3 regions of the Virgibacillus dokdonensis genome follow, and region 2 is predicted to be linked to each of the others. Evidence: riboswitches for the same ligand, from Rfam matches in the RefSeq annotation. Region 2 holds a riboswitch; each other region holds the start of a gene.
The links. Region 2 has a riboswitch for S-adenosylmethionine ahead of B2C77_RS05105 (methionine biosynthesis PLP-dependent protein). Riboswitches for the same ligand answer to the same signal wherever they lie in the genome.

Region 1 (8,262 bases), 2.0 Mb from region 2:
TTGCAGGTGGGGCAGAATCTATGAGTCTAATACCAATGGGTGGTCATGTTATTAAACCGAATTCACAGTTAGTAGAAAATGCCCCAGGATATTATATGGGAATGGGGCATACAGCAGAAGAAGTTGCCAATCGTTTTCAAATTTCTAGAGAAGATCAAGACGCTTTTGCGGTAAGAAGTCATCAACGCGCTGCTAAAGCAATCCAAGAAGGTAAATTTACGGATGAAATGGTGCCTGTTGAAGTAACGCATCGGTTCATTAATGATCAAAATAAACCAGAAGAGCAAAAGATGACATTTAAGATGGATGAAGGAGTACGTCCGGAAACATCTACTGAAATTTTAGCTAAATTAAGACCTGCATTTCATATCAATGGATCGGTTACTGCAGGAAATTCATCACAAATGAGTGATGGAGCAGCATCCGTGTTAGTAATGGATAGAGAAAAAGCAGAAGCAGATGGGTTAATACCAATGGTTAAATTTCGTTCATTCGCTGTAGCTGGCGTGGAGCCAGAAATTATGGGAGTTGGTCCGGTAGCTGCTATCCCAAAGGCTTTAAAAATTGCTGGTTTAGAATTGGCGGACATTGATTTATTTGAATTGAACGAGGCGTTTGCTTCTCAATCCGTTCGTGTTATTCAAGCTTTGGATTTAGATATGGATAAAGTCAATGTCAATGGTGGTGCAATAGCGTTAGGACATCCACTAGGTATGACAGGAACGAAATTAACGCTAACACTTATGCATGAAATGAAACGCAGGAAAGTGCAGTTTGGTGTTGTAACCATGTGTATTGGGGGAGGCATGGGAGCAGCAGGTGTTTTTGAACTGATATAATGCATGTTTGTTTGACAAAGATGAATAATCTAAAGTTTAAATTTTAAAGGGATACGTTTCATGGTGTAAAAATTAATAGAAAAGGGGTTAACATAGATGAGCGAAACAAAAGAGAAAGTATTCAAAGGCGGCGGTTTTTTAGTTGATGATTTAACTGCAGAGGACGTCATTACTCCAGAGGATTTCACCGATGAGCATAAGATGATTGCGAAAACGACAGAAGAGTTTGTGGTTGGTGAAGTAGTTCCTAAAATTGACCATTTGGAAAATCATGAATTTGAGCATTCTGTAGATTTACTAAAAAAAGCTGGTGAGTTAGGGTTGTTAGGAGCGGATGTCCCTGAAGAATATGGCGGTTTAGCTTTAGACAAAATCAGTTCTTCTTTAATTACGGAAAAATTTGCTCTTGCGGGTGGTTTTTCGGTTACACATGGTGCACATGTAGGAATTGGCTCATTGCCAATTGTGTTTTTCGGCAACGAGGAGCAAAAGGAAAAATACTTACCGAAATTAGCTACTGGAGAATTGTTAGCAGCATATGCTTTAACAGAACCAAGCTCAGGTTCAGACGCTTTAGGGGCAAAAGCTACAGCTACGTTAAATGAGGCGGGAACACATTATATTTTAAATGGAGAAAAGCAATGGATAACGAATTCAGCTTTTGCTGATGTGTTTGTCGTTTATGCTAAGATTGATGGAGAACATTTCTCCGCATTTATTGTAGAACGTGAATTTCCAGGTGTATCCACAGGGCCTGAAGAAAAGAAAATGGGAATTAAGAGTTCCTCAACTCGTACGTTGATTTTGGAAGATGCTGAAGTACCAGTAGAAAACTTATTAGGTGAAAAAGGACGGGGCCATATTATCGCATTTAATATTTTAAATGTTGGCCGCTATAAGCTTGCTATTGGTGGTGTTGGTGGAGCGAAGCGTGGCATTGAGTTAGCGGCGAAATATGTAAATGAACGTAAGCAATTTAATAAGCCTATTTCTAGCTTTTCCCTGACAAAAGAGAAACTAGCAACAATGGCTGCAGAAACATATGCAAATGAAAGTGCGGTATATCGTACGGTAGGCTTATTTGAGCAGCGAATGGGTGCACTTACGGAGGAGCAATTAAATGACGGTAGAGAAATTGCTAGAGCAATTGCCGAATACCAAATAGAATGTTCGATGAATAAGTATATGTGTACGGAACTATTGGATTTTGTAGCAGATGAAGCTGTTCAATTACATGGTGGTTACGGTTTTATGCAGGAATATGAAGTAGAGCGAATGTACCGCGATTCACGTATTAACCGTATTTTTGAAGGGACAAATGAAATTAATCGCTTATTAGTTCCTGGTACATTATTGAAGAAAGCAATGAAAGGTGAGTTGCCTTTATTACAAAAGGCACAATCACTTCAAGAAGAGCTAATGATGATGATGCCAGAAGAAGTTGGCACAGATGCATTAGAACAAGAAAAACATCTGCTTAAAAATGCGAAGAAAATGGTATTGCTAGGAGCCGGTTTAGCGGCACAGAAATTTATGCAGAACATCGACAACGAACAAGAAATTCTTGTGAACTTAGCTGATATGGTAGCAGAGGTTTACAATATGGAGTCTGCCATTTTGCGTACAGAAAAGGCAATTCACCGAAATGGTGAGGAAAAGAGTATGCAAAAGCTGTTGTATACGCAAGTTTATGTACAAGAAGCGTTTAATCGCATGGAGGCAAATGCTAAAGAAACATTAATTGCTGTAGAAGAAGGAGACACTTTACGAATGATGCTTTCTTCTTTACGTAAGTTAACGCGGCATACACCGACAAATGTAATTGCAAAAAAACGCGAAATTGCTACTGCCATTATTGAAGAAGAAAAATATACGCTATAAAAAAGTTATGTAAGAACAAAGGCGTAGCGCCCGTTTAGCAACGTAGCGACTGGATCGAATCAACAGAGATAAAGAAATCGCGGTGAACAGATGATGACTTAGTGTAGGGCGATTTCGTGAAGTTGCCTAGTTGCTGGGCGATGGAGCCGGACGTGGCTATTCGGTGTTTCGTGCTCTACAAGCACCTCATTTTATCATTTCAGATAGCAAAAAAGACGCGCTGAATCTATGAAAATAACAGATTCTAGCTCGTCTTTTTTACACTATAAGAAAACATAAAAACTTATACTTTTCTATAATGCAAACCAATAGTTGTATTAAAATTAGTAAAAGTGTGCATAAATAAAGTGCTGAAAATAATAGAGGTTATAACTAGATTGAGAAAAACCTAACACATACAAAAACTCATTTTATTCGAATTTCAATTGTCTAATTTGATATAATGATACATATTATAGATATTATAGATTGGAGGCTGTTTAATGCTGACTTTTTTCTGGTATCCGAACTGTGGGACATGCAAAAAAGCGAAAAAATGGTTAGATAATCATCAAGTAAATTATAAACCAATACATATAGTGCAAAACCCACCTAATAAAGAAGATATACTTGAACTGATGCAGAAGAGTGGGATGCCTGCAAGAAAATTCTTTAACACAAGTGGTAAAAAATATCGTGAATTAAATATGAAGGAAAAAATAGCAGATGCCACGGAAGAAGAAATGGCGGAGATACTAGCTTCTGACGGAATGCTAATTAAGCGACCAATTGTAACAGATGGCTCTAACGTAACTGTTGGCTTCAAAGAGGAAGAATTTGAAAAAAACTGGCTATAATAGCTTATTCCAACAGAACTGTCGAATAAAAAAATCAAGTTGATGAAGGATTGTACGATGTTAACTACAAGTGAAGGGTAAAACTTTTGAAATAATCTATTTAAAATAATACTGGATAATTGGGACTGAACCTTGTATAGTGAAATTGGAATATATCATTTGGAGGGAATAAATATGAGCGTACCAAAGGATTTATTATATTCAAAAGAACACGAATGGGTAAAAAAAGAAGATGGAACTGTGCGCATTGGAATTACTGCATTTGCACAAGATGAGTTAGGTGACATTGTGTTCGTTGAACTACCTGAAGTCGGTGACGAATTAGAAATCAATGAGCCTTTCGGTAGTGTAGAGTCTGTGAAAACGGTATCGGAATTATATGCTCCTATTAGTGGCAAAGTAGTTGAAATGAATGAAGAATTGGAAGATAGCCCTGAATTGGTGAATGAATCACCATACGAAAAGGCATGGATGGTCGTTGTTGAACCAACTAAGGAAACAGAATTGGATGACTTACTATCTGCGGAAGCTTACGAAGAAATTATCAGTGAATAAATATTAGAAAAACTAGGCTTGTAGCCAAAGTATTATGGCGAAAGCCTTTGTTTTTAAACCTTAAAAATTTTATACTTTCTTATAGTGTGAACAAAGCTGATCTGCAATGCTTTGCAATCAGCTTTGTTTATAAGAATGTTAATAATTGTCCGTCTGTTACATAAACTAGGAGTAAACTTATTGATAATATGAAAAGCATTATAGTACAGAGATGAAGTCTTGCTATATGATGTATACATTCAATAGTTAAAAGCCTTCTAGTTGTGCAGTTATCCTTTTATAAATATCTACATATTCCCAGCTAGGTTTACATTATTGAAAGACAGCTAAAGGTAAATAAAACATTTTTTATTGCAAGCTTGTTGCTTGATTTTTCAAGGAGTGCTGTGTGATGATTACAGATGGATCAGAAAAGGTTATGATTGTAGAAGGATTGACTGATAAGAAGCAAGTGAATAAAGTGATTGCCGAAGAGATCACCATTGTTTGCACAAATGGAACGCTTGGAGTAGAGCGATTTGATCACATGTTGGAGGAATATGGTTTAGATGATAAGGATGTTTATATTCTTGTCGACGAAGATCCTTCTGGCATCAAGCTTCGTAAACAACTAGCAAGAGAATTACCACATGCTGAACACGTCTATGTAAGTAGCGAGTACAGAGAAGTAGCGACGACACCTGAAAATGTACTAGCTCAAGTTTTAGTGAGTAAACGAATAGCGGTTAATCCTATATTTCTGATTTAATTTAAAGTAAAAAGGTGATAGTTTGCAACAAGTAACAAAAGAGCAACTACAGCAATCCAATTACTTTCTTTATATTTATACACCACTTTGCGGAACGTGTAATCTTGCTAAAAGTATGTTGCTTAAAATGGAACAAATGCAAAAGCAAGAGCTATTTTTAGAAATGAATGCATCACTACATCCAGAATTTATGCAAACGCATCAAATAGAAAGTGTTCCTTGTTTGCTTATAAAGAAAGATGGAGAGCTCGTTGAAAAAATGTATGCATTTCGTGATGTAGCAAATATATACCAACACTTGATCATGCATAGACCAGAATTGTTTTCATTTCGATAGTAAAATTACATTGACAGATAGCAAGCAACGTGTTATTATGATTTCTATTCCAATTAAATAATAATTAACTCTTATCTTGAGCGGTGGAGGGACTGGCCCTACGAACCCGCGGCAACCTTCAAATAAATGTTTTATTTTGAAAGGTGCTAATTCCTGCAAGGCGTATGTCTTGGTAGATGAGGGGACATTTTGACATGTATACGTCTTTCTGTTCTCTTGCAGAAAGGCGTTTTTAATTGCTGATGTGGGCATAATAGTAAAGGGACAAAAAGGAGGACTATGTGTGATATCGATAGAGGGTTTGCGTAAAGTTTTTACTGCAAACAAGACAGACACAACGGCTGTTGACGATGTAACCCTTTCGATTAAACAAGGAGATATCTTTGGTGTGATCGGTTATAGTGGTGCAGGAAAAAGTACGTTTGTGCGATTACTGAATCGTTTAGAAGAACCTACAGGTGGTAAGATTTTTATCCGTAATCAAGAAATAACAGCATTAAAAAAGAATGAATTGCGGTTAGCTAGACAAGATATTGGAATGGTATTCCAGCATTTTAATTTGTTATGGTCACGTACTGTAAAAGAAAATATAGCTTTCCCATTAGAAATAGCAGGTGTTGAAAAAGAAGAACGGAACCAACGTGTTCAATCTCTCATTGATTTGGTCGGTTTATCCGGGAAGGAAGCGACCTACCCTTCGCAATTAAGTGGTGGGCAAAAACAACGGGTTGGCATAGCGAGAGCATTAGCAAACAAGCCTTCCGTATTATTATGTGATGAAGCAACATCAGCCTTAGATCCAGAAACAACAAACTCTATTTTAGACTTGCTTGTTGACATAAATCAGCAATTAGGCTTAACGATTATATTAATTACACATGAAATGCATGTTATTCGAAAAATATGTAACCATGTAGCCGTGATGGAAAACGGAAAAGTGGTAGAACAAGGTAATGTATTGGATGTGTTCTCACACCCCAAAAAAGATGTTACGAAAAAGTTCGTTCAACAGCTAATGGGGGATGCAGAAGCCGAGAATGAGTTTGAACATTTAGTTCGCACATTTGAGAATGGTAAGTTGATTCGTCTCCATTTTGTAGGTGAAACAACGAACGATGCTTTAATTAGTAAGCTCGTAAAGACGTATGACATTGACATTAGTATTTTACAAGGGAAAATTACGCGAACACAGGCTGGTGCGTACGGTACGCTATTTATCCAGATGACTGGTGAAGAATCAGAAATCACACAAGCGATCCAACATGTAACAGAAAAAACTTCTGTAGAGTTGGAGGTGATTCGCGGTGTTAGCTGATTTATTTGCTACTATTAAAGTAGAAGATATTATAGAAGCAACGAAAGAAACATTTTATATGACGATTATTGCTTTAATAGGAACCTTTATTTTTGGTATTTTACTTGGATTACTGTTATTTCTCACTAATAAAGGGGGACTATGGCAAAATAAATGGGTTAACTTTATCACGGCCACGTTTGTAAATGTATTTCGTGCTATTCCTTTTATTATATTAATATTATTGTTATTCCCTTTTACTGATTTTCTTGTTGGTACGATAAGAGGCCCTAACGCTGCGCTCCCGGCATTAATTATTGGAGCAGCACCATTTTATGGACGGTTGGTGGAAATTGCTTTAAGAGAAGTAGATAAAGGTGTCATAGAGGCTGCTAAAGCAATGGGTGCCAAGACCCGAACAATTATTTTTAAAGTATTGTTACCAGAAGCAATGCCAGCTTTAATTTCAGGACTTACCGTTACTGCTATTGCGCTTATTGGTTATACAGCAATGGCAGGAGCAATTGGGTCAGGAGGCCTGGGAAGCTATGCATATTACTCGGGCTTTCAACGTAGAGACTTTGATATTGTTTTGCTTTGTTCCGTAATTATTGTGTTCATTGTATTTCTATTTCAATTTATTGGTGATTATATTACACGCAAACTAGATAAACGTTAAGGAAAATTATTAATTATAATAATGAAGTGTAATTTTGACAAATGTATGCAAATAAAAACGATGAAAGAGGAGCGTGCCAACATGAAAAAATATATTCTTTCCATTTTAATCCTTATTGTATTAGGTGGTTTATTAGCTGCTTGTGGTGGGGAAAAAGAAAAAGACGATAATAAAATAACCGTCGGAGCTTCAAGTGTACCACACGCAGAAATATTAGCAGAGGCTAAGCCGATTTTAGAAGAGAAAGGTATTACCCTGGAAATTAGTGAATACCAAGACTATGTGTTACCGAATGATGATCTTGCGAATGGAGAAATTGATGCTAACTATTATCAACACATCCCATTTCTTGAGCAAACAATTGATGATACAGGTTACGATTTAGATTATATTGCAGGTATTCATATTGAACCGATGGGCGTATATTCCAAAGGGATATCTAATGTGGAGGATATTCCAGAAGGAGCGGAAGTTATTATGAGTAACTCCGTGCCAGATCATGGGCGAATTTTAACTTTGTTTGAAGAACAAGGACTTATTAAAATAGATGAAGATGTAGACAAAGCACGTGCTACTGTTGATGATATAGTAGAAAATCCCAAAAACTTAACTTTTTCACCTGAATATGAGGCTGCTGTCCTTCCAGAATACTATGAAAGGGAAGAGGATGCCCTTGTAGCCATTAATACGAACTATGCAATTGATGCTGGTCTAAAGCCAGAAGAAGATGGTTTATTTATTGAAGGCGATGAATCTCCTTATGTGAATGTGTTGGCAGTGAAGAAAGAGGATAAAGACGATGAAGCATTAAATAAATTAGCTGAGGTCTTACAATCAGAAGAAATTCAAGCTTTTATGAGGGAAAAATATAATGGAGCAATTGTTCCAGTAAAAGAAGAGAAATAAAATAGTAGCAATAGGCTAAGATTTAGCGAAATTTACTGTATGTGTAGGTATCGCCAACGTATCCGTATATAAGTGAAATTTAACCGTGAATATGCCGAATGAAACGTTTATATCCATTTTGAGAAGGGAACTTGTCTTATGTTAAGCTTATGATGAGTCAAAACGAGGAAAGGATGATTCCCTATTC
Region 2 (8,262 bases):
GTTGGCAATGTTTAAAAACGCCATTAAATTCACAGTGTGTAAAATCTTATCATTCAGAATATGAACTATACTATATACGAAAAAAATAAATGTCAACCTATTTCGAAAATATTTTATAGATTAGAAACTTCTGCGTCTAGTAGTGGATGAGAGCCAACATTTCATTTTCTATGATGTTTTTTTCATAAAAATACAACTTTTATTATAAAGTTCCGGCAAGCCCAAATTTAAAATGCCTGTAATGCGTTCTGCAAATCATGTTTTAAATCATTCACATGCTCTATTCCGACCGAAAAGCGTAATAAACAGTCATCAATGCCACGCTTGGTACGTTCATTAAGGGGAATATCCGCATGTGTTTGTGTCGCTGGATACGTGATAAAGCTTTCCACACCGCCTAGACTTTCGGCGAAGGTAATCAGTTGCATTTGCTGTAAAAAAGGGTCTACCCACTTGCTATCGTGTAAACGAAAAGATAACATACCACCTTTGCCAGGATAAAGCACCTCTTTTATTGCTTGGTGGTTGCTTAAAAAATGGGCTAATTCTCGGGCATTTGTTTCATGCTTTTCCATACGCAAGGAAAGCGTTTTTAACCCTCTAATTAACAGCCAACAATCAAATGGAGAAAGCACTGCCCCAGATGCATTATGCATCATAGCGAGTTGTTCACAAATCGGTTCATCGTTAGCAACTACTATGCCAGCCAATACATCATTGTGCCCGCCGATATACTTTGTTGCACTATGTAGAATAATATTAGCGCCAAGTTCTAAAGGGCGTTGCAAATATGGCGTAAGGAAGGTGTTGTCAACAATAAGTAATAGATTATATTTTTTAGTAAGGTGAGCGATGGAGGCAATATCTATTTCTTGCATTAAAGGGTTTGTCGGTGTTTCAATAAATATTGCTTTTGTTTTGTTAGATATGTTTGCTTCCGTTTCTTTGAAGTTGGTAAAAGGATCATAGCAGATCTTGAAATTGTATGCTTTGTTGTACTGTTCCAACAAACGATACGTTCCCCCGTAAATATCTGCTGAAACAATGATTTCATCACCAGCTTGAAAAAGGGAAAGTACAAGCTGGATAGCCGCCATGCCTGAACTACAAGCAAAGGCTTGCTTACCAGATTCTAAATGCGCAACACCTTCCTCTAACAGGCATCGGGTAGGGTTTTTTGTACGGCTATAATCATACCCGGTTGACTGCCCTATCCCATCATGTTTGAATGCAGTTGATAAATAAATAGGGGGATTAACTGCGCCAGTGCGAGCATCACTTCGATTTCCTAGTTGCACCATGTTTGTTTCACGCGTTTGTTGTAACATTTTATCATCTCCTTAAAAATGGTTACAAGGAGAGGATGCAAAAAACCTCTCCTTGAAATAAGAAGAGGTTTCCTAATATGTCGAAAAGGAGCTTCTTCTTATCTTCAAGCGCTATGCTTCTGGAATTGGCACAGTACCGCATGCGGTCTGTTGCCGAGGTATCAAAGGGCCAGTCCCTCCACCTCTCTGGATAAGAAAATGTCTATTGAATTTTAAAAGTTTGAATATTAGAATACAAGGAAAATGAATAAAAGTCAAGGGGATTTTTTAATCGATTTAGGCTTCCGATAAAATTTTTTTTTGCACTATAGGAAGGTATAAATTTTTTGGTTTATCGTATACGAAAAACAAAGGCTTTCGAAAGGCTTGGTGACAAGCCAAGTTTTCTAAGAACTACTATCAGTTAAATGTGGTTTCTACATAAATATTCCATGATGAACTCCGTGGTGTTCAAGGAGTTCATCATACTTACATGTTTTCCATTAACCGTTTAGCGATTTTTTGATAATCATCTTTATCAATGCCAGGTGCAAATTGTTCAGGAAGGTCTTCTAAATTAGGAACAGGGCCTCCTTTTGGTGTTCCTTCCTTGACGATTAGCTTCTCCCCATTCTCTGGATTGTCTCCTTTCCAAATTTGTCGGATATCGTTATAATCTCCCACATCATTCCACGTGTATAAAACATTTGCCAATCCTTGTTCTTCAAATTTTCGAGCATAATCAAACTTCGTGTTCGATAAATCAGGAATCGGGATAAGCTTTTTAACGTCAACGCCTGTTGCGATTTCTAATGCTTTCGCATAGGCTAGCACATGTGTACCTCCACGAACTAATAAGTAACCAATCATTTCTCTTGCTGTTTCATGTTCTGTCATTTCGTAAACGCGCATTTTATGTGTACGAGCGCCGACTTCAAGAAAGAAATTGTGTAGTAAATCTAAGACAAGATTGCCGCTACTAAAGACATTATCTCCTGTCCATGCTCGACCCATGGAGTCACCTACAAGTGCTGTTTGAGCAGTAGCGATAAATTGATACGTATTTCGACTGTCTTTTCCTTCGCGTAACGGGGTTACATCTGGGTTTCCCGTGTAAAAGGTGTTTCCTTTTGAAAGTAGATTAATTGTGTTCGTCACAAGTTCAACATGGCCGAACTCTTCAGCTGTTATACTTGCTACAAGATCGTAAAATGGTTTAAGCTTATCTTTTTGGCGGAAATTGAACGATTGAAACATATAATTATTTAATGTAGACATCTCGCCAAATTTCCCACCTAATAATTCTTGGACCGCTGCTGCAGCATTAGGATCGCCGTGTTCAGGAACAGGCAGTTCAATTAACATGCGGTTTTCACGCTTAAACATGAGAAGCCTCCTTCTTTAGCTTTTCGGAATCACCCAAACAATTTGTTGAATACGAATATAGAATGAAGATCCGCCCGATTCTAAAACGATATGGTCAGGCATTACTGTTTTTAAGCTACCTGTCACTGTTCCTTGTGTTGTTTGTACAATGAGCGTGGCACCTGTTATTGACTGTAAAGTTTGGTATACGTAAGGGTCAAAAGCACTTGTAAATGATGGGGTTTGTGCGTTCATTTTTCAGCCTCCCTTTATGATGGACTCACTACAACTAGGCTATGACGGCAAAAAGCAGGTTATTCGTTGGACAAGTTGAAAATAAATGCTTATCTCGTATTTTATAGAATTCTTCATAATTGAAAAGTCGCTGAAGTTCACAATTATCCACGAGTTGCTACACCCTAAGCCAATAAAAAAACAGTAGCGTTTTATAATTGCTACTGTTTTTTTATTGATTTGGTCTGCACTATAAGAAAGTATAAAATGAGGTGCTTGGATCGGCGTCTGGCTCCAGGGCTCAGCAACTAGGCGTCTTCACGAATCGCCCTACGATAAGTCATCATCGGTTCGTGGCTAAGAGGATGGACGACTAAAACAGGGCTTGCCGCTCGACATCGGCATACCCCTGTTTTAGTGGCATAATACCTTTATCACCGTTGCTAAACGGGCACTTGCTTCTTTGTTCCACTATAGGAAAGCATAGAATTACTATTGATTATAGTATAAGAAAAACTAAGTCTACCTCTAAAAGGATTGGCAGTAGGCCAAGTTTTTCTAAATGAACTTAATTTGTGAAATCTTTTGCCATAGTGACAAACTCACGTACGGCATACGGCAAATATTTATCTTTTTTCCAAATAAGTGCCAACTCCAGATGAAGCCTTGGTTGTTTGAAAGGAATAGCTTGAACATCGTGATGGAGCAGTTGTTTACAAATTTTACTAGGGAAAAGAGCGATGCCTAAGTTTGCCTCCACCATTTCTATCATAAAGTCTCGCTGCGAACTTTTACATACTGCATTTGGTGAAAAATCGTAATATTGACAGGCTTCTACAATCCGGTCATGTAAAGAGAAATCTTGCTGATATAAAATAAATGGTTCATCCTGTAAATCTGGCAATGCAACAGATTTTTCAGAAGCAAGAGGGTGATTGTTTTGGACAACGACCATTAAAGGGTCTTTTAACAGGTTTATTGTAGAAAAGTGGTGTTTTTCTACTGGTAGATTACAAATGAGGCCAACATCTAACTCTCCTTCTTTTACCCCATGTTGAATTAAATTACTACCCACTTCGTTTAGTTCAATATGAAAGGAGGGATGCGCTGCTTTGTATTGACTAATTAATTTTGAAAAAAAAGTAGCGCCAATAATGGGAGGGATGCCAATTTTTATTTGTCCTTTTTTTAATTGCACCACGTCATACATTTCCGTTGTTAGATTTTCATAAGCTTCGATAAATTGTTTGGCGTTCCCTAAAAACGCAGCGCCCGCATCTGTCAGTTCAATCTTTTTTCCACCTCGATAAAATAAAGTAACACCGAGCTGATTTTCTAAATTTTTAATTGCTTTACTTAAGGAAGGCTGGGAGATGTGAAGCGTGGAGGCAGCTTTGGTGAAATTTTGTTTATTGGCTACAGCAATGAAATACTCAACTTGACGAATGTCCATATAATCCGACCTTCCATTTGTTAAATTCCTGTTTTTCATTATTATACTAAAATCAATAGCTAAAAGGAATAACACTTATGCAAAACGGATATTTCAATTTTATGATTTTTAACATTACAATAGAGTAAATAAAGGATTACAGAGGGGGATAACATTGACAGCGTATATAACGAAAGGCAATCTGCAAATTGCTACAGAACTTTATGAATTTGTTAACAAGGAAGCATTACCAGGCACGGGATTGAATCAAGAGAAGTTTTGGCAAGATTTTGATGAACTCGTTACCGATTTGGCACCTAAGAACAAAGCATTATTGGTTGAAAGAGAGAAAATGCAACAAAGAATAAATGATTGGCTTCAAACAAATGATTTTGAAGATCAAGAAGCGTATACGTCATTTTTAAAGGAGATTGGCTATCTAGAGCCAGAAGTGGATGATTTTACGATTACAACCGAAAATGTGGATGATACGATTACAAAGCAAGCAGGGCCGCAATTAGTTGTCCCTATTGATAATGAACGTTATGCGCTAAATGCTGCCAATGCGAGATGGGGGTCGCTTTACGACGCATTGTACGGTTCAGATGTGATCTCTGAAGAAGATGGCGCGGAAAAGGGGGCGTCATATAATCCCATTCGTGGGCAATGGGTAATAGAATTTGGAAAAAAATTTTTAAACGATCATTTCCCACTGCAAACAGGGTCTCATGCCGAAGTGACTCGGTATTTTGTAAGTGATGGGAATTTGCATATTAGCTTAGAAAATGGTGCAACAACGGCATTAAAACATACGGCGCAATTTGTTGGTTATCAAGGTGATGTTGCATTACCAACAGCTATTCTTTTCGTTCATAACGGTTTACACGTTGAAGTGCAAATAGATCCGTCGCATCCAATAGGTAAAACGGATGTTGCTGGGGTAAAAGATATTGTATTAGAAGCAGCGACAACGACAATTATGGACTGTGAGGATTCTGTAGCTGCTGTGGATGCAGAAGATAAAACGCTTGTTTACCGAAATTGGTTAGGGTTAAATAAAGGTAACTTATCCGCTACATTCACCAAAGATGAAAAAGAAATCACCAGAACGTTGCATGCTGATCGTACGTATAAAGGTCCAAATGGAGAAGCGATTACATTGTCTGGACGAGTGCTGATGTTTGTGCGAAATGTAGGGCACTTAATGACAACGAATGTGATTCTCACGAAAAACGGAGAGGAAATTCCTGAGGGGATCATGGATGGTGTGTTCACTTCACTTATGGCAAAACACGATTTATTAGGAAGCGGGCGTTATCGAAATTCACAAGAAGGCTCGATTTATATTGTAAAGCCAAAAATGCATGGCTCAAAAGAAGTTGCATTTGCGAATGAATTGTTTCATCGAATTGAAGATATGTTAGATTTAGAACGATATACGATTAAAATCGGGGTTATGGATGAAGAACGAAGAACATCATTAAATTTAAAAAACTGTATTTATCAAGTAAAAGAACGCGTCGTATTTATTAATACGGGATTTTTAGATCGAACAGGTGATGAAATTCATACATCTATGGAAGCCGGTCCAATGATTCGTAAAGGGGAAATGAAGACATCGGCTTGGTTACAGGCATACGAAAAAAATAATGTGCAAACAGGGCTGCAAGCAGGGTTACAAGGGAAGGCGCAAATTGGTAAAGGAATGTGGGCGATGCCAGATTTAATGGCTGATATGCTTAAACAAAAAATTAGTCACCTTACAGCAGGTGGGAATACGGCTTGGGTACCGTCGCCAACAGCAGCGACATTACATGCATTGCATTATCATGAAGTGGACGTAAAAGCAGTTCAAGATCAGCTTGCCAAAGAGAAGCAAAGTTATCAGACTGATATGTTGCAAGTGCCAATTGCTAAGCAACCAAATTGGTCGCATGAGGAAATACAAAATGAGTTAGATAATAGCTGTCAAACATTGCTTGGCTATGTCGTTCGTTGGGTGGACCAAGGCGTAGGATGCTCGAAAGTTCCTGATATTCACCATATTGGTTTAATGGAGGATCGAGCAACGTTACGAATTTCCAGTCAAATGTTAGCTAATTGGTTGTATCATGGTGTTTGCACAGAAGAACAAATGATGGATTCCTTAAAAAGAATGGCAAAAATGGTAGATAAACAAAACGAAGGTGATAAAAATTATCGTTCGATGGCCCAGAATTTCGATCGTTCGATTGCCTTTCAAGCAGCTTGTGACCTTATATTTAAAGGAAAAGAACAGCCTAATGGATACACCGAGCCTATTTTGCACCGCAGACGTCTTGAAGTGAAACAAAACGAATTACTATCAAAACAATAAAGAAAAGGTTTTCATAAAGGGAGGAAAGGTGAATTTTTATCTTTCCTTTTTTCATGGTCTAGGAAATTATAAAATTTTGCAGCTGTGGATAAACTTACTAAGTTATTTAGCCACGTCCGGCTCCAGCGCCCAGCAACTAGGCGACTTCACGAATCGCCCTACGATAAGTCATCATTGGTTCGTGCAACACCGTCTCACCATGATTCCTAAAACTTTAGTTGCTTCGTTCCACTCGCTACGTTGCTAACCGGGCGCCCCGAGCCTTTGTTCCTATTTTAAACGGTTTATCGTATAAGTAAAAGCATCCCCTTTTCTAACTATAGAAAATTGGCTGGGAATGAAAGAACTGCATCTACGTATTTTTTCTTGCAGGAATTTTTTCGTAGCCTTGAATATGGAATAACCAATAAGAGGCAAAGAATAGAAATAGAAAGATAAAAAAGTCATAAAATGTGGACCAGTTTTTTGGATTGTAAAAATCTAATGCGTTGAAAAGGTTCATTCCTCCAAAAGCCGCAATAGCCGCAAAGATACTCCCTTTAATAAGGGCATTCGCTTTTGGTTTGATTTGCAACACAAACATAACAGCAACAGGAGCTAAAGCTAAATGATAAGGGAGAAAAAGAATCGGTGAGACGGGTGAAAATTTCATAGGATAAGACCATAATCCATAAGATAATGAGACTAAATCAATTATTAAAGATAGCGCAATGGTTAGAAAGGCGCAACCTAATAAACGTCCTGTGCTATGTTTAGTTCTAAATATAACCCAAAGTATCCAGGGAACGACAAATAAAATAATGCCTAGCCACCACTGCCATGAGAATAGAAAAGCTTGGAACACGGCATCTGTAATTATTCGATTAATTTCAATTAATTTTGCTGCTGCTGCATCTGATTGTACTAAACCCTCTTTGACTGTCATAGAATGCTCCTTATCATTTAAGCTGTTTTTATTATTTGCTTATAGAAAAAAAATATGTATGGGGAAGGAGAAGAGTCTCTTTTAATCAAGACTCCCAACTATCTCCAGCTGATTAAAGATTCGTTTTATCCGCTTTCTGCAATAATAGCTTCTTCTCCACGAATAAAAAACCATACAAAAAAAACCAACAAAAAACTAACGATACCCATGGTTATATAACTGAAATGAATATAGTGGCGCATTGCTAAAGATATAACTGGGGGACCTAAAGCGACACCGATAAAACGTGAAGAACTATAGAAAGCCGTGATCGTTCCTCGTTCTTCTTTATCAATTCCTTGGGTAATCAGTGCGTCTAATGTAGGCAGTACAGCGCCAATAGCAATTCCTAAAATAGAAGAAACACTTAACAATAGATACAAGTTATTACTTGAAAAGCCAATGAACACGACAGTTACTGCGACAATAGGCAAACTAATTAATAACACACGTTTCATCGTTGCTAAATCACCCTTTATTTTCCGACCAGTAATAAACGATGCGAGGCAAAGTCCAAACAATGGAATAGCTAATACCAACCCTTTTGTCACTCCAAATAGCTGATGCTGTTTTTCAAAGATATCAGAGAGAAAAAACAAAACAC
Region 3 (8,262 bases), 3.2 Mb from region 2:
TAATTCCGGAACAATATAATGGTAATTTGTGTTAAACCATTTCGTCATTTCAGAAGCGACGGTCCCACCTGTTCCACGTGCAATAGCGAAGTACGTGTGCTTATCTACTTTTCCACCAGTATAGTTAAAACGTTTCGGTACGATTCCAAACGTAACGGCTGTATCTAAAACATGGTCATATAAGGAAAAGTCATTTACCGGGATTAGATCGATTCCTTTTTCTTGTTGTTTTTTCAAATTACGTAAACGGATTTCTGTTGTTTTTTCAAATAATTCCGTCTCGGAAATAACTCCACTCCAAAAATTTTCTAGTGTTCTTTTCCACTCTCGATTTTCTCCAATTCTCGGATAACCAATATTCGAACTCTTTATTTTTGACATATATACTCCTCCATTTTTTATATGTGATCGAAAATCATGATTATTCACATTCTCTCTTGGGTTCTCAGGTTCTAGGATAGGTTAATGCATTTATTCTAAACGACTATTCTTTAGAATTTGATTTGTACTTACCCTTAAATCCTAAATTAATGTGAGGATAAGCTTGCTTTCACTCGCATAGAATTTGTTTTTTGATGAATATAGTTAACTAATTCGACGATCATATCATAGCGCATAAACGGAGTGATAAGATATATCCCGTAAAAATGTTCTAAAGCTGTATCAAGTAGCTCTTTCGAAATAGCTATACTTTCTTTTGTTGATTGTGCTCGATTTCCTTCTGCTGCTTTCATACGAGATCGAGCTTCATCTGTAAGCTTTATCCCCGGTACTTCATGGTGTAAAAATTCAGCATTCTTTGTAGACGTTAATGGCATAATTCCAATAAAAATCGGAGTATCTATATGTGAGGTCGCTTGTTTCAAAGCAATTATTTTATCTTTGCTATACATGGGTTGTGTCATGATGTAATCAGCACCACTTGCGATCTTTCTCTCCAATCGAGCAATCGCCTTTTCTACATTATTCACATTTGGACTAAAAGCTGCTCCTACGGTAAATGCAGTATGTTCTCTTAGAGAATGCCCAGAAAATGACATGCCTTGATTTCCTTTTTTAATTCGTTCAATTAATTTAAATGAATTCACATCAAACACGGATGTTGCTCCTGGAAAACTGCCAATTTTAGTTGGGTCGCCAGTTATTGCTAAAATTTCATGAATTCCTAAAATGTGCAATCCCATTAAATGCGACTGTAAGCCAATTAAATTACGGTCTCGGCAAGCTATATGGACTAACGGTTTGATTCCTTGCTCTTTAATAATCGTTGCAATAGCTGTATTACATATTCGCGGTGTTGCAAGCGAATTATCGGCAAGTGTTACTGCATCGATTCCAGCTTCTTTCAATGCTTGTATTCCCTGGTGGTATTCTGTCATATCTAAATGTTTGGGAGCATCTAATTCAACAATAATGGTATGTCGTTCTTTTGCTAATTCTGCCAGCGATTTTTCTTTTCGTTTCCTTTTTAACATCACCCTATCCTGCTTTGGAAAGTCTACCACTTTTTCAGTAATAGGATTAGTAGCATTCAAGCCCTCAGCTAATGCTTTAATATGGTTAGGTGTTGTTCCGCAACACCCTCCTACTAAACGAACTCCTTGCTCTCTTAATTGGCTGGCACACTCCCTAAAATAATCCGGTTCATTTTCGTAATAAAGTACACCATCGCGATAAGCAGGTAAGCTTGCATTTGGGTAAGCAGCTAAAAAAGCCCTTTTCGGTATAGGAACCGATTGTAAAGAGGTGATTATTTGCGACGGACCAAAACGACAGTTCACGCCAACGAGATCAGCACCTAAAGCTTCCAGTTGTTGTAATGCTTCAGCCAACGGTGTTCCATTTTCCAAAATCCCCGGAACATGCATCGATACATTTGCAATAATAGGGATTTTCGTTTCCTCCCGAGCAATTTCCAACACCATCTTTAATTCATCGAGATTATAATAAGTTTCTAAAATGAGCCCATCTACTCCCTCCAAAAGCAAACAATATAATTGTTCTCGGAAGCTTCGCTTAATTTCCTCTTTTGTTTCGTTTAAAGCTTGAACGCCATGAATACCGCCAATCCCCCCTACAATGGATACTCCTTTTTGCCGAGCTTCCTTTGCAATTTGCACAGCCTTTTGGTTGATCCTTTTCACCTGATCCTCCAACCCATATCGTGCTAATTTAATATAATTTGCACCATATGTATTTGTTTGAATGACTGTTGCTCCAGCATGAATATACGCTTCATGTACTTGTTGAACTTGATTTGGATGGGTTATGTTTAATTGTTCAAAACTTTGATCGATTCCATAGGAATAAAGCATCGTTCCCATAGCACCATCGGCAATTAAAATTTGATTTTGTAATTGTTGTAATAAGCTCATGTCGGTTTCTCCTCCTTTGCATCAAATCATCTGCTCATACTCATGATAGGTCTTACTAACAGTTCATGCGGAAAAATGGTTTTAACATAGTAAAAGGCATCTTTCACCTTATTAAATAATCGAAAAGGTAAAAGATGCCTTTAGTTGTCTAATCGGCATGTGCTTTATTTGGAATTTTGTAACGAATGATTGTTATTCATATTCGCAAACCGCTTTTTCTCCGTTATGTCAATTTGTGTAACCCTTCCAGCGTGTACAGTAATGACTACAGAACCGAAATCAATTGCATCTAAGCTTTTTCTTACATACTCCCATTGTACTTCATTCAATTTACCCATTTTCCCATCTTCCCTTCTCATGTTATTCAAAGTACAAGTAACCAAACTGGAACTTGTAAAAGCCTAGTGCCCTTGGAAGAAAAGCGCCTGTTCATAACAAAAAACCTCTTCCTTTTGATAAATAAGAAGAGGTGGATTATTTTATAAGTCTATCGCTCTTCTTATCTTTCAGGCATAATGCTTGCTGGAATTGGCACAGTACTTCAACAAAGTCTGTTGCCGAGGTTTCGCTGGGCCAGTCCCTCCACCTCTCTGGATAAGAAATCATCTAATATTAAATTTGTTTAATACTCTACACCGAAAGTGTATTATTGTCAATAATTTATTTATAAAATTTTTGCAAATATTAATACAAATAGGTTTTATACATACATTCTCGAAGCGCTTTTCAGACTTATTCATAGTTGTTCAATAGGATTAAACCTAATTCCATTAGCTGTCGAGCACACTTGTTTGAATATATATTAGATTTTTATGATTCCTTAACACCACCCACAAATTGACTTTTTTTGTTAGATTTTAAATCGTTAATGATAATTAGATTTAACTATCGTATAATGACCATATGAAGGTTGTGATAATTTACTTAATTTCTGTTTCACAAATACAAATGGAAGCAAATTTTTCTTTGATTCCTAGTCTCTCATGGACTAGGATACATGGTTCTAAAAATTTTCTAGGAAGCAGGTGAGTTTGATGTATACTGAAAAAGTATTGTCGTTAAGAAATTTATCCATGAGTTATGGAAGTAAAAGCGTATTAAATAACATTAATCTCGATGTATATGCTGGACAAATCATTGGGTATATTGGGCCTAACGGTGCGGGAAAGAGTACTACACTTAAAATCATGCTCGGGTTAATAGAAGAATATAGTGGGACGGTAGAACTTTTTGGAGTAGATATTGCTACAAGTGATTACTCCTACAAACGTAAAATTGGTTATGTCCCAGAAAATGCAGAGATCTATGATAATTTAACAGCTAATGAATATTTGACATTTATCGGTGAGCTTTACGGCATGGATAAAAATAAAGCGGCTGCTAAAGCTAAAAGCCTTATGCAACAATTTGACATGGAAGATGTTTTACATACACGTATTTCTTCTTTTTCTAAAGGAATGCGGCAAAAAGTATTACTTATTTCAAGCCTATTGCATAATCCCGATCTGATCTTTTTAGACGAACCACTAAATGGGCTTGATGCTAATAGTGTCATCATCATTAAAGACATCTTGGAACAGCTTGTTGCAGAAGGAAAGACCATTTTTTATTCCTCACATATTATGGAGGTTGTAGAAAAGATTAGCAATCGCATCGTCCTGCTTAAGGATGGAGAAATTGCAGCAGATGGTACATTTGAAGAATTGCGCGAACAAAATAAGCAAGGCTCTTTAGAAAGTATTTTCAACCAGATAACAGGATTTGATGAACATAAACAAACCGCAGAGAAGTTTGTTCAAATTGTAACTGATGGTGATAATCATGAGTAAATTCTCTTTAAAAATCCTTGATCTGCTACAACCTTTTTTCCATATGCTACGTATTGATTATCACATGATGCGTAAAATTCTTGAGACGAAGCTTACGATGGATGAGCGCAGAATACCGACAGTATTTGCTTCAAATGTATCAAATAAAAAAAAGGATAGCAATCAGTTTGTAAAATCATTATTTATTTATGTATTATACGGGGTCATGCTCGTTCCTTTTTTATTTTTTGGAGATAATTATATCTTCCAAATCAGCCTCATCTTTGGTATTTCCATGTTCATTTTAATGACATCCATGGTGTCTGATTTTTCCGCAGTACTTCTAGATGTTCGCGACAAAACAGTTCTCCATACGAAACCGATTGATTCGAGAACCATTAGCGCAGCAAAAATCACCCATGTTGCAATTTATATGAGTATGTTAACAGGCGCGTTTATTATCATTCCAGCTATCGTTATGTTATTTGTACATGGAATCGGTTATTTAATGCTTTTTTTAGTAGAAATTATTTTGTTAATACTGTTCATCATGACCATCACAGCACTCATATACATTTTTATTTTACGTTTTTTCAGTGGGGAGAAATTAAAGGATATTATTAACTATGTGCAAATCCTATTATCCGTAGGTATTGTTATCGGTTACCAAATTGTCGCTCGAGCTTTTGAAATAGTTGATTTTAATTATATATATAATTTCAATTGGTGGAATGTTTTTATTCCTCCTATGTGGTTCGGCGCACCTTTTGAATTTATACTAAATGGCGATACGTCCTTTGGGATAGTGATCCTTTCTTCTTTAGCAGTCATCGGACCAGTTATTTCGGTTATGTTATATTATAAATTAATGCCGGCGTTTGAGCGTAATTTGCAAAAACTTATGGACAGTACAGAGAAATCTAAACCGAAACGATGGAATATGAACGCTATGTGGGAGCATTTATTTTTTAGAAACAAAGAGGAACGGCAATTTTTCCGGTTTTCGTCCCTTATTATGGCAAGAGAACGTGATTTTAAGCTAAAGGTGTATCCAACCTTAGGATTATCTCTTGTTTTTCCGTTTATTTTCCAATTCAACTATTTAAATCTACATTCAATTGAGCAACTTTCTCGTAGTAATATGTATTTCACCATTTATTTTTGTATGATGTTTATTGGCCTTGTAGTAATGATGCTCCAATTTTCTAGCAAATATAAAGCTGCATGGGTTTTTCAAATTACACCAATCGTTCATCATTCTTCTATTTACAGTGGCACTCTAAAAGCGTTTATTATTAAATTGTTTTTACCACTTTATTTATTATTATCGATCGTTTTTTTATTTATATTCTCTATACGAATTCTTCCTGACCTTGCGATTGTCCTTATAACAGCTATTCTACACACATTAATCAGTTATAAGGTTCTAAACAATCGTAAGTATCCATTTTCAGAAGTATTTGAGTCGACACAGCAAAGTGGATCTACGATGAAATCGTTCCTACTCATGTTTGTAGTTGGTTTATTTTTCTTAGTGCATCTATTTTTTTCCAAAATAATTTACGGTGTGTATTTATATCTAGTGATTTTAGTAGTTACTACCATTATATCTTGGAGAATCGTCTTTAAAATGAAATAAGCTGGACTATTGAATATATACCTTTTAGAATTCCCCCATCTTCTAAAAAGATGGGGGAATTGAATAGAGTAGTCGTGTGGCCTTCATAAATTATTTCCAACCAAAAATAAAACATGTCCAAGCTCATAGCAACAATAAAGCGTCTGCATTTAATATATCAATTTGTTTTTGATTCTTTTTTTTGATATAATCTTTGTCTTCGAAATCCTTTAGTACTCTGCTTACAGTTTCAGGTGTTGTCCCAATGTAAGAGGCTACCTCTTTATAATTCATTGGCAAATCAATTCGATTACTTTTGGTTTCCATATTTTCAACAAGAAATAAAGCTAACCTTGCATCTACCGACTCCGTAGCAAAACGAGTTGCTTGCATCTCTGATTGCTCCAGCCTATGAGCAAATTCTTCTAGTATTTTTAAAGAAATCGAAGGGTAATCTATTATTAATTTTTGTATAATGGAACGACTAATTATACAAACCTTTGTGTGTGCCAGGGCTTCGGCATAGGCTTCGTGAACCGTATCTTTAAAAATAGCCAATTCCCCTGTGAAATCGCCAGGTTGTAAAATCCGAACGATCTGCTCTTTTCCCTCATCAGACAACCGATAAATTTTTATCTTACCTGCATGTGTAATATACAACGATTTAGCTTTATCACCTGCACGGTATATGGTCTCCCCTCGGTTAAATGTAACAGCATGAACATGGTCCATGACTTCTTCCATTTGCGGTTGATCTAAATGGTTAAAGATAGGTACCATAGCTACACAATTAGGATGAGAATGCTTGTTACAAGTACCTCGTTTAATTGGTTTTCCTTTAGAAAACATATAAATCTCCTTTCTATAAATTGTCAAAAAGTATGCAGATTACTGGTTCAAATTAGTTTGTTTTCTTTTTCAACAAACATTTTCAAAAATCATTAACTTCGCTTTCGCAAATCGGTATTCATAAATTTATCTTTATAGATATCTTGGTCTTATTTTTGATGCATATCTGTATGAAACTTAATAAGACGCATTCCATTTAATATAACTAACATTACACTAGCTTCGTGAATAAACATACCGGAAGCTAGATGAACAGAACCATTTAATACACCAACTAGCAAAAAGGCTACTGTCCCTATTGCAATCCACGTATTTTGCTTCATACTACGAACTGTCGCTTTTGCTAATGCATAAGCATGAGAAAATTGAGCCAGTTTACTTGCCATAAGCACAACATCAGCTGTCTCCATAGATATATCTGTTCCGCCATCTCCCATAGCTAAGCCAATATCAGCTGTCGCAATCGCTGGTGCGTCATTAATCCCATCCCCTACCATCGCAACATAATATCCAGATTGTTTTAATTGCTTTATATAGTCTACCTTAGCTTCCGGTAATAATTCGGCATGATAACTATCTAAATGTAAATTTCTTGCTACTAGAGCAGCCATATGGGAATTATCCCCCGTAAGCATGGTCATTTTACGAATACCGCTTTTTCTCATGTTTTGCAAAGCATCTAAAGCATCTTCCCTAATTTGATCAGCGATGGATACAGCACCTGCTATTTTTTGATTTATAGCTGCCAAAATAACGGTGTTACCTCTTTTCTCTTGCGTTTCCTTATATTGAAGCATTTCTTGAGATAAAATAATGTCTTCCTGCATCATAAGACTTTTATTACCTATAATTAGCTCCTGTCCCCCTACCTCTGCTTTTATCCCTTTTCCTTTTACAATCTGTCCGTTCTTTACATTTTCATAAAGCGGTAACCTTCGTTCATTTGCTTCTTTAACAATGGTTTTCCCTAGATGGTGTTCAGAAATCACTTCTGCTTCGGCTATGATTTGCAGTAACCCATTTTCTTTTAAATGGTGATCCCACACTTTAATTGCAGTTATCTCTGGTTTCCCTTTAGTTAATGTTCCAGTCTTGTCAAAAACAATTGTATCTACTTTGGCTAAGCGTTCCATTACTTCGCCACCTTTAACAAGCACCCCGTTTTTTGCTCCATTTCCGATTCCTGCTACATTGGAAACTGGAGCACCAATAACAAGCGCACCTGGACAGGCAATAACTAAAAATGTGATTGCCATATGAAGGTCTTGCACGATAATATACACCAGTATGGAAAGAGCAACAACAAATGGTGTATAAATCTGTGAAAATTTGTTTAAAAATTTTTCTGTATTTGACTTGCCGTCCTGCGCTTCTTCTACTAATTCAATAATCTTTGCAAACGTTGTGTCATCTCCGACCTTTTCAGCAATCAATTCGATGTATCCCTGATCAACAATGGATCCACAAAAGATATCATCATTCCTTCGCTTGTAAGCTGGTATAGATTCACCTGTCACTGTAGACTCATTGATTTGAGCCCTGCCTTTGATTATTTTTCCATCTACTGGAATTTTTGCGCCTGAATGCACAGTGACTCGTTCGCCAATCACCA

Region 1: it holds a riboswitch for S-adenosylmethionine, as region 2 does, so the genes downstream of both, B2C77_RS14220 (methionine ABC transporter ATP-binding protein) here and B2C77_RS05105 (methionine biosynthesis PLP-dependent protein) in region 2, are expected to answer to the same signal.
Region 3: it holds a riboswitch for S-adenosylmethionine, as region 2 does, so the genes downstream of both, B2C77_RS19790 (YezD family protein) here and B2C77_RS05105 (methionine biosynthesis PLP-dependent protein) in region 2, are expected to answer to the same signal.

What each region holds. Positions count from the first base shown of each region.
Region 1 is NZ_LT745763.1:2,685,023-2,693,284, reverse strand. It holds gene B2C77_RS14250 (acetyl-CoA C-acetyltransferase) at 1-839, shown strand, start outside; gene B2C77_RS14245 (acyl-CoA dehydrogenase FadE) at 936-2,720, shown strand; gene B2C77_RS14240 (arsenate reductase family protein) at 3,203-3,556, shown strand; gene gcvH (glycine cleavage system protein GcvH) at 3,731-4,111, shown strand; gene B2C77_RS14230 (toprim domain-containing protein) at 4,503-4,859, shown strand; gene B2C77_RS14225 (thioredoxin family protein) at 4,882-5,196, shown strand; SAM riboswitch class I at 5,265-5,379, shown strand; gene B2C77_RS14220 (methionine ABC transporter ATP-binding protein) at 5,480-6,511, shown strand; gene B2C77_RS14215 (methionine ABC transporter permease) at 6,501-7,169, shown strand; gene B2C77_RS14210 (MetQ/NlpA family ABC transporter substrate-binding protein) at 7,251-8,075, shown strand.
Region 2 is NZ_LT745763.1:719,963-728,224, forward strand. It holds gene B2C77_RS05105 (methionine biosynthesis PLP-dependent protein) at 228-1,328, opposite strand; SAM riboswitch class I at 1,424-1,525, opposite strand; gene B2C77_RS05110 (manganese catalase family protein) at 1,797-2,693, opposite strand; gene B2C77_RS05115 (YuzF family protein) at 2,709-2,927, opposite strand; gene B2C77_RS05120 (LysR family transcriptional regulator) at 3,475-4,359, opposite strand; gene B2C77_RS05125 (malate synthase G) at 4,514-6,694, shown strand; gene B2C77_RS05130 (CBO0543 family protein) at 7,047-7,619, opposite strand; gene B2C77_RS05135 (MFS transporter) at 7,745-8,262, opposite strand, start outside.
Region 3 is NZ_LT745763.1:3,925,144-3,933,405, forward strand. It holds gene metE (5-methyltetrahydropteroyltriglutamate--homocysteine S-methyltransferase) at 1-381, opposite strand, end outside; gene B2C77_RS19785 (bifunctional homocysteine S-methyltransferase/methylenetetrahydrofolate reductase) at 528-2,375, opposite strand; gene B2C77_RS19790 (YezD family protein) at 2,540-2,713, opposite strand; SAM riboswitch class I at 2,872-2,976, opposite strand; gene B2C77_RS19795 (ABC transporter ATP-binding protein) at 3,410-4,204, shown strand; gene B2C77_RS19800 (hypothetical protein) at 4,197-5,822, shown strand; gene B2C77_RS19805 (Crp/Fnr family transcriptional regulator) at 5,946-6,650, opposite strand; gene B2C77_RS19810 (heavy metal translocating P-type ATPase) at 6,800-8,262, opposite strand, start outside.